DNA from 3 places in the Sphingomonas sp. NPDC019816 genome. Region 2 is predicted to be linked to each of the others. Evidence: riboswitches for the same ligand, from Rfam matches in the RefSeq annotation. Region 2 holds a riboswitch; each other region holds the start of a gene.
The links. Region 2 has a riboswitch for cobalamin ahead of cobW (cobalamin biosynthesis protein CobW). Riboswitches for the same ligand answer to the same signal wherever they lie in the genome.

Region 1 (7,288 bases), on a different contig from region 2:
TGCCCGAGGTGGTCGACTGCTATCGCCGGCTGGAGGCGGCATGCGACATCGTGATCGTCGAGGGGGCGGGGTCGCCCGCCGAGGTGAACCTGCGCCCTGGCGACATCGCCAATATGGGGTTCGCGCGCGCGGCGAATGTGCCGGTGGTGCTGGCCGGCGACATCGACCGGGGCGGGGTGATCGCGTCGCTGGTCGGGACGAAAGCGGTGATCGATCCGGCGGACGCCGCGATGATCCGGGGCTTTCTGGTCAACAAGTTTCGCGGCGACCCCGCGCTGTTCACCGATGGCATGGGCGTTATCGCGGCGCATACCGGCTGGCGGTCGCTGGGGCTCATCCCGTGGCTGGCGGACGCGCGCCGCTTGCCGAGCGAGGATGCGGTGGCGTTGGAGCGGCCCGCCGCCGGGGCCGGGGGCCGGGTCGTCATCGCCTGCCCGATCACGCCGCGGATCGCCAATTTCGACGATCTCGACCCGCTGCGGCTCGAACCGCGGGTCGATCTGGTCATGGTGCGGCCGGGGGAGGCGATCCCCGACGCGGCGATGATCGTGCTGGCGGGATCGAAGGCGACGATGGCCGACCTGGCATTCCTGCGCGAACAGGGCTGGCATATCGACATCGCCGCGCATCACCGGCGCGGGCGGCCGATACTCGGGCTGTGCGGCGGCTATCAGATGCTCGGGCGGCGGGTGGCCGACCCGGACGGGATGGAGGGGCCGGTGGGCAGCGTCGAGGGGCTGGGACTGCTGGATGTCGAGACGGTGCTGACCGGTGAGAAGACCGTGCGCCCCGCCACCGGGCAGGCGCTGGGCACCGGCTTTTCAGGCTATGAAATCCATCTCGGCCGGACGACGGGGCCCGACACCGCACGGCCGGTCGGACAGCTTGCCGATGGCCGCGCGGAAGGCGCCATGAGCGCGGACGGGCTGGTCGCGGGCAGCTATATCCACGGCCTGCTGGGTGCGGCGGGACAGCGCGCGGCGTGGCTGGCGCGGATCGGCGTCGAGGGGGCGGGCCCCGACCACCATGCCGATATCGACGCCGCGCTCGACGCGATCGCCGCCGTGCTGGAGGGGCATGTCGATTGCGACGCGCTGTTGCGGATCGCTCAGGGCAGGGCGTAGAGCATTGCGCCGATCAGCAGCGCGGTCTCGGTCAACTCGATGCCAGCACCGTGGACGTCGCCCGTCACCCCGCCCAGCTTGCGCCGGAACCACCACGTCAACCCCAGGATGATGAAGGGCGCGGCGGCCAGAGGCGGAAAGACCAGCCCCAGGGCCAGGACGGCGAGCGTCCAGCCGATCATGTCGCCGGACCGTACCGCACGGGCGACCATCGCGCCCAGTCCGCCGGGCCGTAGCGGCGGCAGCAATCGCGCCCATAGCAGCGGCCCGGTCCGCGCCGCCGCCGGGATCAGCGCGATCATGGCCCAGCCGCCGATCGGCCCATGGTGCAGCAGCACCAGCTTGGCGAGCAGCTGCATCACCAGCGACACCACCCCGAAACTGCCGATGTGCGGGTCGGCCATCACCGACAGCAGCCGCGCGCGGTCGCCATGCGCCGCGCCCAGTCCGTCGGACAGGTCGGCCAGCCCGTCGAGGTGCAGCGCCCCGGTCGCCCAGACCCAGGCCGCCAGCGCCGCCAGCGCTCCCGCCCAGGGATCGATCCGTGCACCCAGCCAGCCCGCGCCCGCCACCATCACCCCGATGACCAGCCCCGCCAACGGGTAGAGCCGGATCGCGCGCGCGAAATCCGCTTCGCCCGCCGCGACCCTCGGCATCGGCAGGCGGGTGAGAAAGCCGAGCGCCACGATCAGCGTCTTCATGCGCCGGCCAATTCCGTCACCTGCGCCGAACGCGGCTCGCCGTCCCATATCTCCAGCGTGACCAGACTGGCATAAGGCAGGGCGAACGCCCAGACCGCGCGGCGGTCGAACCCGCACAGGATATGGAGCGCCGCGCGCATCGCACCGCCATGGGTGACGACGAGAGTCGGCTCCGGGGGCAGGGCCGCGATCGCGGCGCCCACCCTGGCGACCAGAGCGGACCAGCGTTCGCCGCCGGGGGGCGGGGCGGCATCGGGGTCGCGCCAGAAGGCCGACAGCGCCGCCGCATCGATCTCACCCGCGCTCCGCCCGTCCCAGTCCCCGAAATCCAGTTCGCGCCAGCGGGGATCGATCTCGGTCGGCCCCAATGCTTCGGCGCAGCGACGCGCGCGCATGAGGTCGGAGGCGATGCGGCGCGTGACGGGCAGGTCGGCCGCCCGCGCGATACAGGTGGCGAGCCCGGCGGCGGTGACCGGGCTGTCGGTCCGCCCCAGCATCCGCCCCGCCAATTCGGGCTCGCCATGGCGCAGCAGATACAGGCGGAAGGGCGCGGTCACGCGTTGGCGACGCCCGCCTCGGCAAAGGTCGCCATGCCGTCATGCGCCGCGATCGCCGCGCGAATGACCTGGACCGCGACTGCCGCGCCGCTGCCCTCGCCCAGCCGCATGTCGAGCGACAGGATCGGCCTCAGCCCCAGCCGGTCCAGCAGCCGGATATGCCCCGGCTCGGCCGAGCAATGACCCGCCAGGCAGTGCGCGGTGATCGCCGGATTGACCAGCGCGAGCGGCGCCACCGCCGCCGTACCGATAAAGCCGTCGAGCACGACCGGCACGCCCTTCATCCGCGCCGCCAGCACCGCGCCCGCCATGGCCGCGATCTCCCGACCGCCCAGCCGGCGCAGAACCTCGAACGCGCCGTTCAGATGGCCGCGATGGCGGGCCAGCCCTTCGGCCACCACCGCCGCCTTGCGGGCCATGCCCTCTCCATCGACACCGGTGCCGGGGCCGACCCAGTCGGCGGCGTCCCCGCCGAAGCTGGCGGCGGCCAGCGCGGCGGCGGGGGTGGTATTGCCGATGCCCATCTCACCCAGCACGAGGAGGTCGGCGTCCCCGACCGCCGCTGCGCCCGCCGACAGCGCCGACAGGCACTCCGTCTCGCTCATCGCCGGGCCGGTGGTGAAATCGGCGGTCGGCCGGTCGAGGTCGAGCGGGACCACCGACAGTTCCAGGCCGGCCGCCGCCGCCAGCTGGTTGATGGCGGCGCCACCGGCGGTGAAGTTGGCGACCATCTGCACCGTGACCTCGGCGGGAAAGGCGCTGACCCCGCGCGCGACGACGCCGTGATTGCCGGCGAAGATGACCGCGCGGCCGCGCGCGATCCGGGGCCGCGCTTGCCCCTGCCATCCGGCCATGAAGACGGCGATCTCCTCCAGCCGGCCGAGCGAGCCGGGCGGCTTGGTCAGTTGCGCCTGCCGCGCGAGCGCGGCGTCGCGCGCGCCCATGTCGGGTGTGGTCAGCGCCGCCAGCGCGGTTTCGAAGGCGGCAAGCGTGGGGAAGGCGGTCATTCGACGAGGAAGCCCTCGGGCGGCGTGCGAGTCAAGAAATGGCCCTTCACGCCCTGCGGCCATTGCTTGTACGGCACCTGCCCCCAGTCGCTGTCGGCATAGGCCCGCGCATAGTCCAGGATGGCGCGCGCGGCGTCGTCGTCGGGCGTGAACCTGCCCATGACATAGCCGACCTTGCCGGGGCAACGCAGATGGACGGTGCAGAAGGACTGGCAAGCGAAGAGGCAAGGCATCTCCTCGACCGCGACATCGGCATAGGCGGGGTCGGAGGCCTGGACGGCGCGTAGGGCCTCGACCAGCAGCGCGCCGCCGCGCTTGCCCGCGTCATTCTCGCGGGCCTCGTCGGACAGGCGACAGGTGTTGCAGGCGACGACGGCGGGGCCGTTCGCGGCGGGTTTCAGCATGGGGCGGACTCGGTCATCGGGGCATATCTCCACAAGGCGCTGTCGCCCGCGCGAGGGAAAGCCCCGTTTCGTCCGGTACACCCTGACCGGTCGAAGGACGACCGCGACGGGCAGGTCTCCTGGCTCGCGGGTCGGGGCCGCTCCGCCGCCTTCTCGGGGAAAGCCCCAATGGCGTGATGGCGGATGGCTCGCCGCTTACAGTTGCAGGGGCAGCCGGGGCATCGCACCCCATTCCCTTTTGATCCCCGGGGGGAACCTGTCGCGAGGGCAGCGATAGGCGCGTGGGGGATGGGAGGCAACAGCCCTATTCCTCCCCGGCACGGGGAAGTGGCAGCGCGCAGCGCTGACGGGGGGGCTTCCACATAGGTCACCCTTTAGCGGCACGCCCCCTCCACCATGCTGCGCATGGTCCCCCTCCCCGTGCCAGGGAGGAGATCATTCCTCCCCGCGCAGCGCCTTCAGGAAAAAGGCATATTGCCGCCGCATCGCATAAGGCACCGGCCCGGTGGTACGCCCGGCGGTATGTTCCCCGCCGGGGATGACCAGCAGGTCGAAATCCTTGTCCGCCTTGATAAGCGCGTCGACCACCTGGGTGGTGCTGGCCGGATCGACGTTGGAATCCTGCTCGCCGACGACCAGCATCAGCTTGCCTTGCAGGTTCCCGGCATGGACCACGCCCGAGGCGTCGAGATAGCTCTGGTCGACCGGATAGCCGAGCCATTGTTCGTTCCAGTCGATCTTGTCCATCCGGTTGTCGAAACACCCGGCATAGGCGACCCCGGCCTTGTAGAATTCGGGGTGGAAGAGCAGCGCGTTCAGCGTGCTTTGCCCGCCGGCCGATCCGCCATAGATGCCGACGCGGGTGATATCGACGGCGGGGTCTCTGGCGTTCAGGGCCCTCATCCAAGCGATCCGGTCGGGAAAGCCGCTATCGTCCAGGTTTTTCCAGGCGACGTCATGGAACGCCTTGGAGCGGTTGGCGGTGCCCATGCCGTCGATCATCACGACGACGAAACCCAGATCGGCCAGCTGCTGCATCCCCATGACCTTGTCGCCGCCGGAAAAGGCGCCAAACGGCCAGAAGGTCTTGGGCACGAAACTGTCGTGCGGCCCGGCATAGATATTCTCGATTACCGGATAGCGTTTGGCGGGATCGAAATCGCGTGGCCGGACGACCAGACCGTAAATATCGGTCTTGCCGTCGCGCCCCTTGGCGGTGAAGCGTTCCGGCGGGCGGAAGCCGGCGGCGGTCAGCGCGGTGATGTCGCCCTTTTCCAGCGTCTGGATCAGGCGGCCGTCGCGCGCATCGTGCAGCTCCATCGTCTCGGGGCTATCGGTGCGCGAATAGACGTCGACATAGGTCGTCATGTCGGGCGAGAAGCGGACTTCGTGGGTCGCATTCTCTTTCGTCAGCCGGGTCAGGTTGCGCCCGTCGAAATCGACCCGGAACCATTGTTTGTAATAGGGGTCTTCGCCGGGCACGAAGCCGTTGGCCGAGAACCAGATCTGCCGCTTGTCGTCATCGACGTGTGCGATGTCGCGGACCAGCCAGTCGCCCTTGGTGATCTGGCGCACCACGCGGCCGGTCGCGCCGTCGATCAGATAGAGATGCCGCCAGCCGTCGCGCTCCGACGCCCAGAGGATCTCGCGGCCCAGCCCCTTCACGTCGTGCGACCAGATGCGGTCGCGGAAGACGAAGGTCTTGGCGGTGTCGGTGACGGCGGCGTGCGCGCGGCCGGTGTCGGCGTCGACCGCGATGATCTTCGTCTCGCCGAAGCCGCGTTTCAGGTCGTTGAACGCGAAGCTCTTGCTGTCGGCGCGCCATTCGGGAGGCGAGAGGGTATAGGCGCCCGCGAACAGGCTTGGGTCGATCTCGGTCCGCTGGCCGCTCGAGACCCGGAACAGCACGGGCGCTTCCTGGTCCACCGCGTCGCCGGGCTTGGGATAGAGTTGCTGGACAACCTCGGGCTGGACCTGGCCCGGCGGCGCGGCGAGGACGCGCGTGACCATGCGGGCATAGCCGGGGCGGACGCGTTGTACCGCGATGTGCCGGCCATCCGGGCTCCAGGCAATGGTTTCGGGGTCGTAGAAATTGGCGGGGCTGCCGTCCTGCGACCGCCAGAGTTCCTTGCCGCCATCCGCCTGCCGCACGACCAGATTGTCGTCGAGGACCAGCGCCTCCAGCGTGCCGTCGGGCGAGCGGCGGGGATGGTTGTCGGCGGGGACGCGCAGGTCGCGGACCACGCCGAAACCGCGTGGGCGGCGGGGGTTTTCCGGCGGAACGACGGCGCAGACCGGACGGACGAGGGTACAGCGATAGACATCCGCATCATAGCCGATCGAGAAACGGATCGCCGACCGGTCGGGGGTGAAGGCGAAATGCTCGAAGGGCAGGCGCAGCGGCGCCACCGGCTTGCCTATCACCCTGGCGAGCGCCGGGGCGAGTGCGGCGGCGTCGAAGGCGGGGGCCTTGGCGCGGGTGGCGGTGTCGACATCGACAAAGGCGAACCCGCCCCCCACCGTCTTGCGGTAATGGAAGTGCCGGCCGTCCGCGTCCCATTCGGCGGGCCAGGCGATGTCACGGGTCAGCCATTGCCATTGCTCACGCAAGTCCAGCGCGCTCGCGATCCGATCGGGAACGGTCTGTGCCGCGACCGGTGCGGCGGTGAGCAACAGGGATAAGGTCAGCAGGGACTTCAACGCGCCGCTCCGAGGGTGAAGCTATAGGTCAGCGGCTGAAGCGCGATGCGATAGGGCATGTGCGCGCGGCCATCCAGGTTCCAGCCGGTATCGCCGCCGACGCCCACCTGCGCCGCGTCGATCAGCAGCGTGCCGTCGCCATGCGGTCGGATGTCCGAGCTATGCGCCTTGCCCGGCGGCTTCATCGCCAGGTCGGCATAGGGGAAGGGCAGCGCGTTGACCGACAGCGGCTGCGCCCCCGTCACCCGCAGACCGGCCCCGGTGCCGGTCAGTTGCAGCCAGCGGACATCGGTCTTGTTGCCGCTTTCCTGCGGACGGGCATAGTCGTGATACTGGTCGGCGAGCCGGCCGTCCCAGCGCGCGATCATCGCCCCGGTCTTGCGGTCGGCATAGCTTTCCCACGGCCCCCGCCCGAACCAGCTGACTTGCGTGAACTGCTGCCCCGGGGTGGAGAAGGCCAGTCCGACGCGTAGCGGATCGGGCAGCGTCATGCGCAGCGGCGTGAAGCGCACCGTTGCGGTCGCCGCGCCGTCCGGCGCCATGGTCCAGCGGGTCTGCATCTTGACCGACCCGACCCCCATGTCGTGATCGACCACGATCGCATCGCCGTCGCGCCGGATATCATCGAGGCGACGATGGTCGGAGAAATATCGCCACATCGCATGACTGTTGGGTACGCCCGCACCGATATCGTTATCGGTCGGCGCGCGGGTGAAATTGGGGGTGCCGCCGGTCAGCAGCGTCCGGCCGTCCCGCGCATAGCGGCGGACGAGGCCGGTCGCGCGGTCGATCTCC
Region 2 (7,288 bases):
GCGCCCGGCGTCGACCACGAAGCCGACCTTGCCCGGCAGCTCGGGCAGTTCAGTCAAACGCGCGCGCAATTCGCTGGCGATGGCATGAGTGTCATCCCCTTCACGCCAGTCGGGGTTGAGCAGGATCGCCCCGCGCCCCTCCCGCACCGGATCGGGATCGACCAGCTCCAGTGCCTGCAGTTCCTCAATCAGCGCGGGCCAGCCCGCCTCGGTGACGCCGCGCAGCTGCAAGTTGGCGCGGTTCGTCAGGTCGATCTGGCCATTGCCATGGGCGTTCGCCGCCTCGCACAGCCCCTCGACCTGCCCCGCCGTCAACCGACCCAGCGGCGGACGCACGCGGACCAACAGGCCATCGCCCGCCATCATCGGCCGGAACGCATCGGGGCACCAGCCCTTGACGACGAACCCGCTCATGCCGCGCCGTCCAGCATCGCCAGCACCGAGTTGCGCCGCGTCCGCCACAGCCCCGCAGCGTGCAGCGCCGCGAACCGCGCCTCCATCGCCGCCAGCGCCGCCGGGTTCGCCTGCGCCATGAAGTCGCGCACCTCGTCGCGCGCCAGCGTCGCATCCCAATAGAGGTCGACCAACGAGGCGGGCACCACGTCCGCCAGATGCGCGAAGCTGCCCAGATGGTCGAGCGTCGCGGCGATCTCAGCCGCGCCCCGGAAGCCATGCGCCATCATGCCCGCCACCCAGCGCGGATTGGCGGCGCGGGCATGGACGGTGCGGGCGATCTCCTCGGCCAACATCCGGGCCTTCGGGCTGGCCGGATCACGCGTGTCGAGATGATAGAGCGACGCCCCCCCCTCGCCCAGCGCCGCCCGCGCCGCCGCGAAGCCCGCCTGATGCGCGGCATAGTCGGCGGCGAGCAGTAGATCGCTTTCGGGCAGGTCATGGACATGGACGAAGGCCTGCGCCCCCGCCACCCGCGCCGCGATTCCCTCGGCATCGCGCCGGTCCCCATCATCGAGCGCCGTCGCCGAGGCGGCGAGCCAGTTGCGCCCCGCCTCGATGCGCGCGGCTTCGTCATAGCCTGCTTCCGTGTCCAGTCCGATGCCGTAGCGGCCCGGCGCCGGACCATAGACGCGGGGCGTCGCCTGCCCCTTGAACGGATTCCAGTCCGCCTCTTCGTCGCGAGCGGCCAGCGCGCGCACCGCCTGCCCGAACAGCGCGACCAGATGCGGAAAGGCGTCGCGGAACAGCCCTGACACACGCAGCGTCACATCGACGCGCGGCCGGTCGAAGCGCATCAGCGGCATCACCTCGAACCCCGTCACCCGTTCCGAACGCTGGTCCCAGACCGGCTCGACCCCGATCAGATGCAGCGCCATGGCGAATTCCTCGCCCGCCGTCCGCATCGTCGCCGATCCCCAGAGATCGACGATCAGCGTGCGGAGGTGATCGCCCTCCTCCTGCATATGGCGGCGGATCAGTTCCTCGGCGAGCTTGACGCCTTGCGCTTGCGCAGCCCGGCTCGGCACCGCGCGCGGGTCGATGGCGTAGAGGTTGCGTCCCGTGGGCAGGACATCGGCACGGCCGCGATAGGGCGAACCCGAAGGCCCCGCCGGGACGCGCTTGCCGTCCAGCCCGGCGAGCAGTCCGGCGCGTTCCGCCGCGCCCTGCTCACCGCGCCCGAAGACGTGCAGCCCCTCGCCGAACTGGCTGTCCTTCACGTCGCAGACGAAGGCGTCGATCCGCGCGAGCGGATCCTCCGCCCCCGCCAGCCCCAAGGTCTCGCCCAAACCAACGCTATCCGCCTCTTCCGCGATCAGGCCACGCAGCCGATCACGGCGCGCGGGATCGAGCCCATCGGCATTGGCATATTCGTCGAGCAGCGCCTCCAGCCGCCCCAGCCCCGCTCCCGTCTCCGCCTGGACCAACGCCGGGGGGACATGCCCGATCGTCACCGCGCCCAGCCGCCGCTTGGCCTGCGCCGCCTCCCCCGGATCGTTGACGATGAAGGGATAGAGGACTGGCCAGTCACGGGTCAGCGCCTCGGGCCAACAGGCATCGGACAGCGCGACCGCCTTGCCGGGCAACCACTCCAGCGTGCCATGCGCGCCGACATGGACCAGCGCGTCGACCCCCTGCGCCCGGAGCCACAGATAGAAGGCGACATAGGAATGGCGGGGGCAGCGCGAGAGGTCGTGATAATCGTCGGCGCGTGCGTCACGCCGTCCACGCTCGGGCTGGAGCGCGACGATGGCCTTGCCCTGCATGAGGGCGGGGAAATGGAACTGGTCGCCCTCGACCAGCGGGTCGTCCTCGACCGCGCCCCAGCTTTCGATGAGGTCGGCGCGCAGGGGTTCGGGCAGGGTGGCGAGCGCATCGCGATAGGCGGCGACCGGCCATACGATGCGGTTGCCGATCAGCGCGGCGGGCAGGTCCGCGTGCGGGGCAGTATCGTACCCGGCGGCGTGGAGGTCGTCGAGAATGGCCTGCGCCGAGGCAAAACCGTCCAGCCCGACCGCATGCGCCGCCTGCCAGTCCTTGCCCGGATAGGTCGAGAGCAGTATCGCCAGCCGCCGCTCCGCCACCGGGGTCGCGGCGAGCTTCGTCCAGCCCGCTACCTTGTCCGCCACCGCAGCAATGCGCGCGGGCTCGGCACGGTGGAGGCGCAGGGCGACATCGAAGTCAGGGTTGCGCTCGCCGGGCTGCTTGAAGCTGACTACGCCCGCGAACAGCCGTCCGTCGATCTCGGGCAGGACGACGTGCATGGCGAGGTCGGCGGGCGACAGGCCGCGCGCCGAACCCGCCCAGCCTTCGCGGTCGCTGGTGGCGAGCGCGACCTGGAACACCGGCACGCCCGCGCCGTCGAGCGGGGTGGTGTCGTCCTCACCGCGCGCGGAGAAGGCGGTGGCGTTGATGATTGCGGCGGGGGTCAGGGCCTGGACCCAGCGCGCGATCCATGGGCCTGCGCCCTCGGCTTTGAGCGAAGGGACGAACAGGGCGATGGGGTCGAAGCCGCGTTCGGCCAGCGCGGTGTGGAGGGCGGCGATAGGCTCGAGGTCGGCGGCGGCGAGATAGGCTCGGTAGAAGACAATGAGGGCGCGGGGGCGGGTTGCCGTGAGCATCGTCGCGGCGGGGCAGGACAAGGCATTCGGATGCCAGCCTCCGACCGAAGCTATGTGTGGCGAGCGCCCTCCCCCATCCCCTCCCGCCTGCGGGAGGGGCGTGCTTGTGGTGAGCGTTCGGCTAGAAAGCCCCTCTCCCGGCAGGGGGAGGGGTTGGGGAGGGGCAAGAGCCACGGGCGATACGGCTGCCAACGCGCCCAACGCCACCGCCGCCGCATCCGCCCCGCCCGCATCGCACAGCGCCGTCAACCGCCGCACCACGTCATCGCCAACCGTCGACGCCGCCGCCAGCCGCCGATCCTCACGCCCGTCCGCCGCCAGCACCGCCAGCGCGATGTCCCGCTCGCGCGCCAGCCGCTCGACCTCGCGCAGGCCATAGTCCCAGTACGCCGCCCCGCCGATCAGCCGGATCAGGATCGCCTTCGCATGAACCAGCGTCTGCTCGACATAGGTGTCGACCGACAGCGGATGGACCAAGGCCGCCAAATTGGCGAGCCGCAGCGACCAGGGGAATTCCCCCGCCCGCCAGCCCGCCGCAAAGGCGCTGAGGTCGCTGTCGGAGAAGGACAGCACGACCACGTCACCGGGGCGCTGCCCCAGATCCTGTGGAACGGCCTGTTCCTCCAGCCCATGGCTCTCGCGAAAGACGAGATGCATGGCGCTCAGCCCTTCAGCACGGCCTCGATCGCAGCACGGTCGATCCGGTCATGCTCGGCGATGACGACCAACTGCGTGCCGCGCGGTTCGCCCGCACCCCAGGGGCGGTCATAGTTCGTGCGCACCCGGCGGCCGACCGCCTGCACCAGCAACCGCATCGGCTTGCCCGCGACCGCCGCGTAACCCTTCACGCGCAGGATATCCTGCTGCTCGGCGAGCGTGACGATGCGCTGCGCGATCGCCTCGGGGCTTTCCACCTCGCCCAGCATCACCGAGATGCTGTCGAAATCGTCATGCTCGTGATCGTCCGCGCCGTCATGATGCGAGGGGCGCGCGGCGATGTCGTCCTCGGCGGCGGCTTCGAGGCCCAGCACGATCTCGGCGGAAACGATGCCGTCGACCGCCTCGACCATCGGCAGCGGGCGCGGGGCCTCGGCGGCGATGATTTCGCGCGCCTTGACGACGCCGTCCGGTCCGGCCAGGTCCGCCTTGGTCAGCAGGACGATGTCGGCACAGGCCAGCTGGTCCTCGAACACCTCGGACAGCGGGGTTTCATGGTCGAGGCTCGGGTCGGCGGCGCGTTGCGCCTCGACCGCGTCCAGGTCGGGGGCGAAGCGGCCCGCCGCGACGGCCTCCGCATCGGCCAGCGCCACGACGCCGTCGACGGTGATTCGTGAACGGATCGCGGGCCAGTCGAACGCCTTCAGCAGCGGCTTGGGCAGCGCCAACCCCGACGTCTCGATCAGGATGTGATCGGGACGCGGCTCCATCGCCAGCAGCTTCTCGACCGTGGGAATGAAGTCGTCGGCGACGGTGCAGCAGATGCAGCCATTGGCCAGCTCGACGATATTCTCCGCCGGGCAGTCGGGGATGGCGCAAGCCTGCAGGATGCCGCCATCGACGCCCAAAGTGCCGAACTCATTGACGACCACCGCCAGGCGACGGCCACCCGCATTGCGGATCAGATGGCTGATGAGCGTGGTTTTCCCCGCACCCAGAAAGCCGGTGACGATAGTGACGGGGACCTTGGACAGGTCACGCATGGCAATTCTCCGACGCGCCGGACGAGCGAGCGCGGACGCGGGGACCTGTCGCCGGAGCGGTGACGAACGGGCGCGCGACATGCGTCCGCCCCGCTAGACCGGCGACCGATGCGGCCCCGGCCGCATGGCTTCGTCGCTCCCCGACGGAGAACCGTGCCCCGACCACCCCCTGGGTCCAGGCAAGAGCGACCATGACGCCGGTAGGTCTCCTGGCTCGCGGGTCGAAGCGAGGGGATGCGCCTTCCCGGACTAATCCAGTGGCCGTGCCTCCAACAGCACCAGCATCGCTCGCTCACCGCTTACAGTTGCAGGGACAGCCGGGGATTTGCACCCCATTCCCGTTAAAGCCCTTGCGGGCACCGGCGCGATCTTCGGGACGTTTCCGCCCCGATCAGCGGCATTTATCCCGCCGCGCCGGGCTTGGCAATTCGCGCCTCCATCGCGGCGAACCCGCGCCAGCGATAGAGGAGGAAGCTCGCCCCCCAGCAGACCACGAACAGCCCGACGATCGCGAAGCCCAGCACGTTGAAATGCTCGGCCAGCGCCCCGGCATAGCGGAACGGCCCCGAAGTCCAGCCGAACCGCTCGGCGAGCAAGGCGGCCGCCTGGATGCCGCCGATCACCAGCGCGACCAGCGCGGAGACGAGCGTGATCGTCATATTGTAATAGAGCTTGCGCAGCGGATGAACGAACGCCCACTCGTAAGCGCCCAGCATTACCAGTCCGTCGGCGGTGTCGATCAGCGCCATGCCGACCGCGAACAGGACGGGGAAGACCAGGATCGTCGCCAGCGACACGCCATCGGCGGCATGCGAACCCGACAGACCAAGGATCGCCACCTCGGTCGCGGTGTCGAAGCCCAGCCCGAACAGGAACCCCAGCGGCGCCATGTGCCAGCTCCGCCGGATCAGCCGAAACAGCGGCCGGAACAACCGCGACAGCGGCCCCTGCCCCGAAAACAGCATATCGGCATCCGCCTCCGCCATCGGCTCGCCGCGTGCGACGCGGCGGAAGCGGGTCCAGACATCACGCAGGATGATGAGGTTCATGATCGCGATGGCGAACAGGAAGCTGGCCGAGACGATGGTGGCGATCGTCCCGCCGCTCTGCCCGAACGCCTCGAAGTCGGACAGGGTGCTGGCCGCCAGCGCGACCGTCGTCGCCGCGATCAGCACGATCGCCGAATGGCCGATCGCGAACCACAGGCCGACCGCGATGGGGCGCTGGCCGTCCTGCATCAGCTTGCGGGTGACATTGTCGATGGCGGCGATGTGATCGGCATCGACCGCATGACGCAGGCCCAGGCTATAGGCGAGCAGCGCGGTGCCCAGCATCAGGCTGTTGCCCGCAAAGACGCTGAGCGCCCAGCCCCAGACGGCGATATTGATGACAACCAGTGCCCCCATCAGCAGCGTGATGCGACGCTTCAGCGATGGGCGGGCAGAAACTTCGGACATGGGCGGATTACGCCTTGCACAGCGCCGTTGCGACTAAGGCCGTCCCTCCGCGGTCGCGGCGGTACCCAGCCTCGGGCGGGCGCACGCCAGGCGGGGTTCCGATTCGGGTCGGCCAGATGGCGTCGCTCGCATGATACAATATATCCTAGCCATGACCATCCCCTGGATCGCGGCAAGAGCGACTCGCATCGGCAGGTCTCCTGGCTCGCGGGTCGAAGCGTCGACAATGCGGCCTTCCCGGATCGCTCCAGTGGCTGTTCCCTGTTTCAGGAACCGGCATCACGCGCTCACCGCTTACAGTTGCAGGGACAGCTATGGATTTGCACCATATTCCCGTTTGAAGCCCCGAGGGGCACCGATGCGATAGCCCGGCGGCGTGGCTGAAAGCCTCTGCCGGTCGGCACGGGGATAGTCTGCGTCGGATGGAGGCGCAAACGGCTTTATCCCGGCGCGTGGGGAGCCTAATCGAAGCGCATGGTTTGGAAAGCGATGCGCCAATGGACACCGGCTGCGGCCTGCCTGGTCGCGGCCTGTTCGGGTGGCAATTACCGGCCGGTCAGCGATTTTCCGGTGCGGATCGGCAAGCCCTATACGGTGCGGGGCGTCACCTATGTCCCGGCCGAGGACGCGACCTATGACATGCTGGGCTATGCCAGCTGGTATGGCAGCGAATCGGGCAAGCGCACCGCGAACGGCGAACGCTTCCGCCCCGGCTGGGCGACGGCGGCGCACACCACCCTGCCCCTGCCCAGCTATGTCGAGGTGACGGCGCTGGATACCGGGCGGCGGATCATCGTGCGGGTCAACGATCGCGGCCCGTTCGCGGGATCGTCGCGGATCATCGACCTGTCGCGCGGCGCGGCGGAGCAGCTGGGCCTGCGCGCGGTCGGCAAGGCGGCTGTGCGGGTACGCGTCGTCGAGCCGGACGAAAAGGACCGCGAACGCCTGCGCCATGGCAAGGCGGCGCGGCCCCTGCCACCGGTATCGGATGCGGTGCGGGCGAACCTGCTGTCGCAGATCGCGGCGGCGGGGATGGTAGCGCGATAACGCATTCCTC
Region 3 (7,288 bases), on a different contig from region 2:
GCCGGTCCCAGGGCTCGACGTGGCGGCGCTCTATGCCATCAAGGCCAGCCCCAACGGCGTCGCATCGACCACCCATGAAGCCAGCCTCAGCCTGTCATACACCGGCGATGACGCGCTGGGTCGATGGAAGCCCCGTGCGGCGATCACGCGCCGGACGCAAGGCGATGGCGGCGTCTATACGATCGCGGGGATATCGCCGTCGCTGGATCTGTCCGATGAGGAGGATGGCCCCACGCTGAGCGTCCCATTGATGGCGGGCATGGGCTGGCAGGGGTTTTACGGCGCGGGGACCGGCAATCGCGGCTATGCCAGCGGCGGGCTGACGCTGGCGCAACCCATCGATCTGGCCGGCAGCAAGGCGACGTTGCAGGCGGAAATGCTGGCGCTGGTCCGCGACGATCGCCTGCGTCTGCTCGACGCGCCCGGCGGCAGTACGGCGACGGTGATCCCACAGGCAACCCTGTCGCTGACCATGGCTTGGTAGGCCCGGAAAACAGTTGGCGCGGCAAAATTTGTCGGGAACGACTTAATTTATCATAAGTTAAGAGTGCCTGACCGGTCGCATATCGTGGCTGGTCGCGAGGAGGCAACGGTTGACCCGAATTCTTGCCAGCATCGCGATGTGCAGCCTGATCGTGGCCTGTACCGCGCCATCGACCCGGATCGCCACGGGGTTGGAACGCTATGGCCTGGACAGCCAGCGATCCGCCTGTGTCGGCCAGCGGCTGGAGCGCAACCTGTCGCTGGGACAGCTGAGCCAGTTGGGCAAGGCGGCCGCCGCCTATCGGCGCGACGATGCCGATCCAGGGCGGCTGACGGCCGGCGATCTGATCCGCGTCGCGGGCGAAATCAAGGATCCACGCATCGCCCTGGAAGTCGGCAAGGCCGCCGCAGGCTGCGGCGTGGCACCGTAGGCCCCACCCCATTCCCTCATCCGAAGGACATGATCATGAACAAGCATGAACTGCATGGCGGTGCCCGCTATGTCGGTGGCAAGGTGGAAAAGGCCGTGGGCGACGTGGTCGACAGCCGCGACTGGAAGGTGGCCGGCATCGCCGATCAGGTCGCGGGCGGCGCGGAAAATCTGTTCGGCCGTGCCCAGTCGGTCGCCGGGGACGTCGCCGACACGACCCCGAGCCTGATCGAGCACGCCCGTGAACAGGTGAACGACGCCGCTGATCGCTCGACCGATGCGGTGCGGCGCGGGGCGCGCAACGCTCGGTCCATAGTGCGCGGCCACGAAAGCATCGCGTTCGCGGTCGCCGCGGCGCTGGGCGGCTATGCGATCGGCTGGCTGGTCCACGGCCGGCGCGACTGAACCCCTTTCCCGGCATCGCCCCGGCGGGGGCCCCCGTGGCCGGGGGCGATGCCTTTCGAAAACCCATCGAGAACACCCGTCGTCGCGGCGGAGACCGGGCGCTGCGCACGGTCCGATCCCGCTTGCGCGCAATCATCGAACAGGAGTGAATATGGCAACCAATGTGAACCCCGGCATAGTGCCGGTTGACGATGGCGTGGTCGGCCGGCTGGGCCACAGGGTATCCTGGGGCGCCATTTTCGCGGGCGTGGTGATCGCCGTCGCGGTTCAGCTGGTGATGGGCATATTGGGCACGGGCATCGGCCTGTCGATGGTCGATCCGGTCGAGGGTTCGACGCCGGGTGCGACCGGCTTCGGTATCGGTGCCGGCCTCTACTGGCTGATCACGACGGTCGTCGCGCTGGGTGCCGGCGGCTATGCCGCCGCACGCGTGTCGGGGGTGTCCGACCGTTTCGATGCGCTGGTCCATGGTTTGGTCGTGTGGGGCGTGACGCTGATCCTGACCCTGTACCTGCTGACCTCGGCGGTCGGCGGCATCATCGGTGGCGCGTTCCGCACGTTGGGCGCGGTGGCCGGCGCGGCGGGCTCGACCGTCGGCGCGGCCGCGCCCAAGGTGGCCGAGGTGGCCGGCGTCGATGAAGGCGACGTGCGCCAGGAAGCGGCCAAGTATCTGAGCGATACGCCGTCGAACCCGGCGCAGATGACGCCCGAGCAGGCGCAGAAGGCAATCGCGCAGGAACTGCCGGCGATGGCGCGCGGCGGACCGGAAGGTGTCCGTGCCAAGAACCGTGTCGTGGGCATCGTCGCGGCGCAGCGCAACATCAGCCGTGAGCAGGCCCAGGCGCAGGTGAACCAGGCCAAGGCCGATTTCGTCCAGACCAGGAACGAAGCGGTGCAGGCCGCCAAGAACGCGGCCGATGCCGCCGCCGGCGCGGCGTCGAAGACGTCTTTCCTCCTGGTGCTCGCCTTGCTGGTCGGCGCCGGTGCCGCCGCTTTTGGCGCAACGTCGGCCACTCGCCGCCGTCTGCGCTGAGTAACCGCGGCGGGCCGGCGTATCGGGCCCGCCGCACTTTCCGTGAAACAGGAGATCATCACCATGAAGACGATCGCCCTTGGCGCCACCCTGTGCGCCATGCTCGCCCTGTCGGCCTGCAACACCGTCAACGGCGCGGGCAGGGACCTGCGCTCCGCCGGGGCTGCCGTGTCGGATGCCTCGGGGCAGGACAAGCCGAAGAGATAAGCCGCCGGCATCGCCCGGATCGCGCGGGGGTGGTCGTCGACCGCCCCCGTTGTCGTGTCAGCGTCGACGGCCCTTGCGGCCGGGCATGTCGGCACCGGGCGGTTCGGTCGTCTCTACCACCTCCACCACCTCGAAGGCGAAGCCGGTCCAGCCGCGCTGTCGTGCCGCATCGGCCGCCGCATCCTTCTTGCCGGTCGCTTCCTTCAGCGACTTGGCATGGCCCCAGAACACCTCGGTCCTGCCGTTGCCCAGATCGGCGACGATGCGCCAGTAATGGGTGAAGGGCGATGCGGTCGGCCCGATCGTCTTCACATAGCCGTCGGGCATGGTTGCCGTCAGATAGCGGGTCTTGCGTGCCATGACGCCCGCGATAGCGCGGATCGGGCGCGACCGCATCGGGTTGACGCTCCCTCCACCATCGCGCAAGCAGGACGCGGCCGGAACGATCCGGTCGTGATCGCGCCGGTTCCCCCGACAAGGGGGATTAAAAGGGAACGCGGTGAGGGCGAAAGCCCGAATCCGAGGCTGTCCCTGCAACTGTAAGCGGAGAGCGGACTTGCACGGATCGACCCCCGAGGGTCGGTCCAGCCACTGGGGCAACCTGGGAAGGCGCAACGCCCGTGACGACCCGTGAGCCAGGAGACCTGCCGGCGTCAGGTCGCTCATGCCGGGCCCAGGGGATGGCCATGGCTAAGGTCCTTTCCGACGAGCGACGCCAATGGTGGCGGAGGCGCGTGGGTGACCATGAGAGTGCGGAAATCAGCGTCCAGCATGCATGGCACCCGATCGTTCGGAAATGGACGAGGGGTCTCGGCTTGTTCGCAATATGACGCTACAGGCAATAGAATGTTATATCGTAACTACAACGCTAAGTGTTCGGGACTGGTGGCGGGCGCCGCTCTGATCCTGATGGGTGGTCCGGCGATGGCGCAGCCCGTCGACGAGCAGAACGTCGGCGACGGATCGGTACTGGTCATCGGGACACGGGCCAGGCCGGTGCTGGACACGCCCAATGCGACCGCCAGTCGCCTGGGGCTGACGCCGCTCGAAACGCCCGCCAGTATCGCCACGCTCGATGGCGAGACGATCCGCGCGCGCGGCGACCAGTCGATCGTCGAGGCGCAGAGCCGCGCGCCGGGCATCGCCAGCGTCGCCAATCCCGGCAATGGCGGCACCGCCCTGTCCGCGCGCGGTTTTTCGGGGCAGGGGTCGGTGCTGCAACTGATCGATGGCGTGCGGCTGTTCCCGGCGGCGGGGACCATCACCTTCCCGACCGATCCCTGGATGGTCGAGCGGATCGATGTCCTCAGTGGTCCCGCCTCGGTCCTCTATGGACAGGGGGCGCTGGGCGGTGCGGTCAACGTCGTGATGCGCAAGCCGACTGCGAGGACGCAAGGGCAGGCCGAGATCGGCTATGCCGCGCAAGACAGTTTTCGCGCGGCGGCCGGGATCGGCGGGCCGGTGGGGGACACGTTGTCCTACCGTGTCGACGCCAGCTATCGCCGCTCGGACGGCTATGTCGATCGGGGGGATTCGAGCAGCGTCGCCTTGTCGGGCACGCTGTCGTGGAAACCATCACCGACCTTGGCGGTGACGATCCGCGGCGATCATGGCGAACAGCGGCCGATCACCTATTTCGGCACCCCGCTGATCGACGGACGGCTCGATTTGGCGGTGCGCGAGCGCAACTATAATGTCGGCGACGCGCGGATGCGCTTTCGCGACGACCGCGCCTCGGTCCAAGTCGACTGGACGCCGAGCGCGACGGTCAGCGTGTCGAACATCGCCTATTATCTGACCAGTGACCGTTTCTGGCGCAATCTGGAAAGCTATTGCTGGGTCGGCAGCACCGGGGCCTGCGCGGACGGATCGCCCGGCCGGCCCGGTACGATCCGGCGGAGCAGCAATTACGGTATCCGCCACGACCAGACCCAATGGGGCGATCAGGCGAGCGTGACGCTGCGCACATCGCTGGCGCCGGGTATCGCCAATGCCTTCGTCATCGGGGCGGACGCCAATCTGGTCCGCTTCACCCATGAGAACGACTTCGGATCGGTGGCGCAGGAGGACGGCGTCGACCCCTTCGCCTTCGATCCGGGCCGGTTCCTGGATACGCAGGGAATCGCGCCGCGATACCGCACCCGCACCGCCGCGCTGGCGGTGTTCGCCGAGGACCGGGTGACGCTGGGGCCGAAATGGTCGGTGGTCGGCGGCTTTCGCTATGAGGAGAATCAGGTACGCCGCTGGGCGATCGCCTATCCGGGGGGCGTGCGCACCGACCGCTTCGCCTTTGAAAAGACCTTCCGCAACGCGACATGGCGGGCGGGGATCGTCTATCAGCCGCTGCCGACCCTGTCGCTATACGGCCAATATGCGACCGGCGTCGATCCGCTGAGCACGCTGACCACCGTGTCGACGGGGCAGGTGGCGTTCAGCAATGCGCGCGGCAACCAGGTCGAGGCGGGGGCCAAGCTGTCGTTCCTGGGCGGGCGCGGCATGGCGACGCTGGCGGCGTATCGGATCGTCAAGACCGGGCTGCTGGCGCAGCGCACGCTATCGAGCCCGGTCGAACAGGTCGGGCAGCGATCGGCGCAAGGCGTCGAGGCGGCGGTGTCGGTCGATTTGCCGCAGGGTTTCGGGGTAGAGGCCAATGGCACGCTGCTCGATGCGCGGTTCGACGATTTCCGCTCGGGCGGGGCCGACTATACCGGCCGTACGCCGCCCGATGTGCCAGAGGCGCTGGGCAATCTCTGGCTGCGCTGGGATGCGACACGCAGCCTGCAGGCGCGTGCCGGGCTGCGCTATGTCGGGCGGCGCTTCTCCGACAATGACAATGCGTTCCGCATTCCCGGCTATGCGACGGTGGACGGCACGCTGTCCTATGCTTTGAGCCCGCATATGGCGGTCGACCTGCGCGTCTATAATCTGTTCGATAAGGCCTATGCCGTCACCGCTTATGGTGATCGGCAATGGATATTGGGGCGGCCGCGCTCGCTGGACGTGGCGCTTCGTGCCGCGTTCTGACCGGCATTGGGGGAAGGCGGCGCTGCGGCTCGCCTTCCTCACCCATCGCTGGGCGGGGATCGTCGCGTGCCTGTTCTTCGCGATGTGGTTCGCGAGCGGGCTGGTCATGCTCTATGTCCCCTATCCCGCGCTCGGCCCGGCGCAGGGCTGGGCAGGGGCGGCGGCGATCGACTGGACGCGGGTGACGGACATGCCCGCCGATACCGCGCGGCGGATCACGCTGGAGATGCGCGACGGTCAGCCGGTCTGGCGGATCGAGGGCGGTGAGGGGGAGACACGCATCATCCCGGCGCAGCGCGGGGCCAGGCCGGCCCCCGTCGACGCCGGATATGTCCGCCGTGTCGCCGCACGCTTCGAACATGCCCCCGTCATGTCGGTCGAAAGGATCGATGACGATCAATGGACGGTCGCGGGCGGCTTCGACCGGCATCGGCCTTTGTGGAAGGCGGCGATCGACGATGCGGAGGCCACTCATCTCTATATCTCCAGCCTGACCGGCCAGCCGATGCAGCGCACGACGCGGGACCAGCGTGTCTGGAACTGGCTGGGGTCGGTGCCGCACTGGCTCTATCCCACCATCGTCCGGCGCGACAATGCGATGTGGCGGCAGGTGGTGATGTGGGTCTCCGGCCCCTGTATCGCGGTGGCGCTGACGGGGATGTGGATCGGCATCCTGCGTATGCGGATCGGGCGGCGGCGCTATCGCGGCGGGCGGATCACCCCCTATCGCGGGTGGATGATGTGGCATCATGTCAGCGGCCTGCTGGGCGGGGTGATGCTGACCACCTGGATCGTCAGCGGCTGGCTGTCGGTCGATCCGGGGCGGGTCTTTGCCGGCGGTGCCGCGCCGGTGGCGGCGATGCGCGACTATGCGGGGCAAACGGCCGTGCCAGGGGACATCGCCGTCTTGGCCCGCCTTGCTGGTGGTGCGCGCAGCGTTGAGTGGAGCGCGGACGGCGGGTTGGCGCGCATCGCGATCGATCGTGCCTCGCCGCACCCGCGCTGGCTAGACCATGCGACGCTGTCGCCCGTCCGGCCGGTCGGCGCCATGGCCTCGGCGGCGATGCTGGTCCCCGATGGTCGACTGACCACGACCGAGACGCTGGTGCGGCCCGACTTCTACTGGACCGACGCCGCGCGCCTGCCGCTGCTGCGGCTGCGGTTCGACGATGCGGCGCGGACCTGGCTCTATGTCGATCCGATGAGCGGCGCGCTGGTCCAGCGACAGGATGCCACGCGGCGCGCCTATCGCTGGGTCTATACGCTGCTCCATACCTGGGACTGGCCTTGGCTGACCGCGCATCGCCCCGCCTGGGACGCGTGGATGTGGCTCTGGTCGATCGCGGGGCTGGTGATGTCGGTCAGCGGGGTCGTCATCGGCTGGCGACGATTGCGCCGGCCCGCGCGCCCGGCGGCGTGAAAACATGCATGGCGGGGTTGGCGCGGGCCCATGCGCCCGCTTAGATGGGGGATATGTGGCAACTCTATCAATTCCCGCTCTGTCCCTTCTCTCGCAAGGTCCGGCTGCTGCTGGGTGAGAAGGGCGTCGGGTACGAGTTGGTCCGCGAGTCGCCGTGGCAGCGGCGTGACGAGTTCCTCGACATGAACCCCGCCGGCCAGACCCCGGTGATGGTGGATGAGGAACGCGGCGTCCTCGTGGTCGACTCGATGGCGATCAGCGAGTTCTTCGAGGAGACGGTCGAGAA

Region 1: another riboswitch for cobalamin. It lies ahead of ACQKJZ_RS12610 (DUF1636 domain-containing protein); the one in region 2 lies ahead of cobW (cobalamin biosynthesis protein CobW).
Region 3: another riboswitch for cobalamin. It lies ahead of ACQKJZ_RS16515 (TonB-dependent receptor); the one in region 2 lies ahead of cobW (cobalamin biosynthesis protein CobW).

The regions. Positions count from the first base shown of each region.
Region 1 covers NZ_JBNNOB010000084.1:5,187-12,474, reverse strand. The annotation lists gene ACQKJZ_RS12630 (cobyric acid synthase) at 1-1,124, shown strand, start outside; gene cobS (adenosylcobinamide-GDP ribazoletransferase) at 1,109-1,825, opposite strand; gene ACQKJZ_RS12620 (histidine phosphatase family protein) at 1,822-2,382, opposite strand; gene cobT (nicotinate-nucleotide--dimethylbenzimidazole phosphoribosyltransferase) at 2,379-3,389, opposite strand; gene ACQKJZ_RS12610 (DUF1636 domain-containing protein) at 3,386-3,793, opposite strand; cobalamin riboswitch at 3,886-4,068, opposite strand; gene ACQKJZ_RS12605 (DPP IV N-terminal domain-containing protein) at 4,229-6,493, opposite strand; gene ACQKJZ_RS12600 (glycoside hydrolase family 2 TIM barrel-domain containing protein) at 6,490-7,288, opposite strand, start outside.
Region 2 covers NZ_JBNNOB010000085.1:48-7,335, reverse strand. The annotation lists gene ACQKJZ_RS12675 (cobalamin biosynthesis protein CobG) at 1-414, opposite strand, end outside; gene cobN (cobaltochelatase subunit CobN) at 411-3,731, opposite strand; gene cobW (cobalamin biosynthesis protein CobW) at 3,737-4,774, opposite strand; cobalamin riboswitch at 4,957-5,153, opposite strand; gene ACQKJZ_RS12660 (HoxN/HupN/NixA family nickel/cobalt transporter) at 5,176-6,231, opposite strand; cobalamin riboswitch at 6,405-6,606, opposite strand; gene ACQKJZ_RS12655 (septal ring lytic transglycosylase RlpA family protein) at 6,721-7,278, shown strand.
Region 3 covers NZ_JBNNOB010000147.1:857-8,144, reverse strand. The annotation lists gene ACQKJZ_RS16545 (hypothetical protein) at 1-484, shown strand, start outside; gene ACQKJZ_RS16540 (hypothetical protein) at 594-914, shown strand; gene ACQKJZ_RS16535 (CsbD family protein) at 950-1,318, shown strand; gene ACQKJZ_RS16530 (hypothetical protein) at 1,470-2,351, shown strand; gene ACQKJZ_RS16525 (entericidin A/B family lipoprotein) at 2,415-2,558, shown strand; gene ACQKJZ_RS16520 (hypothetical protein) at 2,616-2,918, opposite strand; cobalamin riboswitch at 3,005-3,224, shown strand; gene ACQKJZ_RS16515 (TonB-dependent receptor) at 3,405-5,582, shown strand; gene ACQKJZ_RS16510 (PepSY domain-containing protein) at 5,500-7,002, shown strand; gene ACQKJZ_RS16505 (glutathione S-transferase family protein) at 7,056-7,288, shown strand, end outside.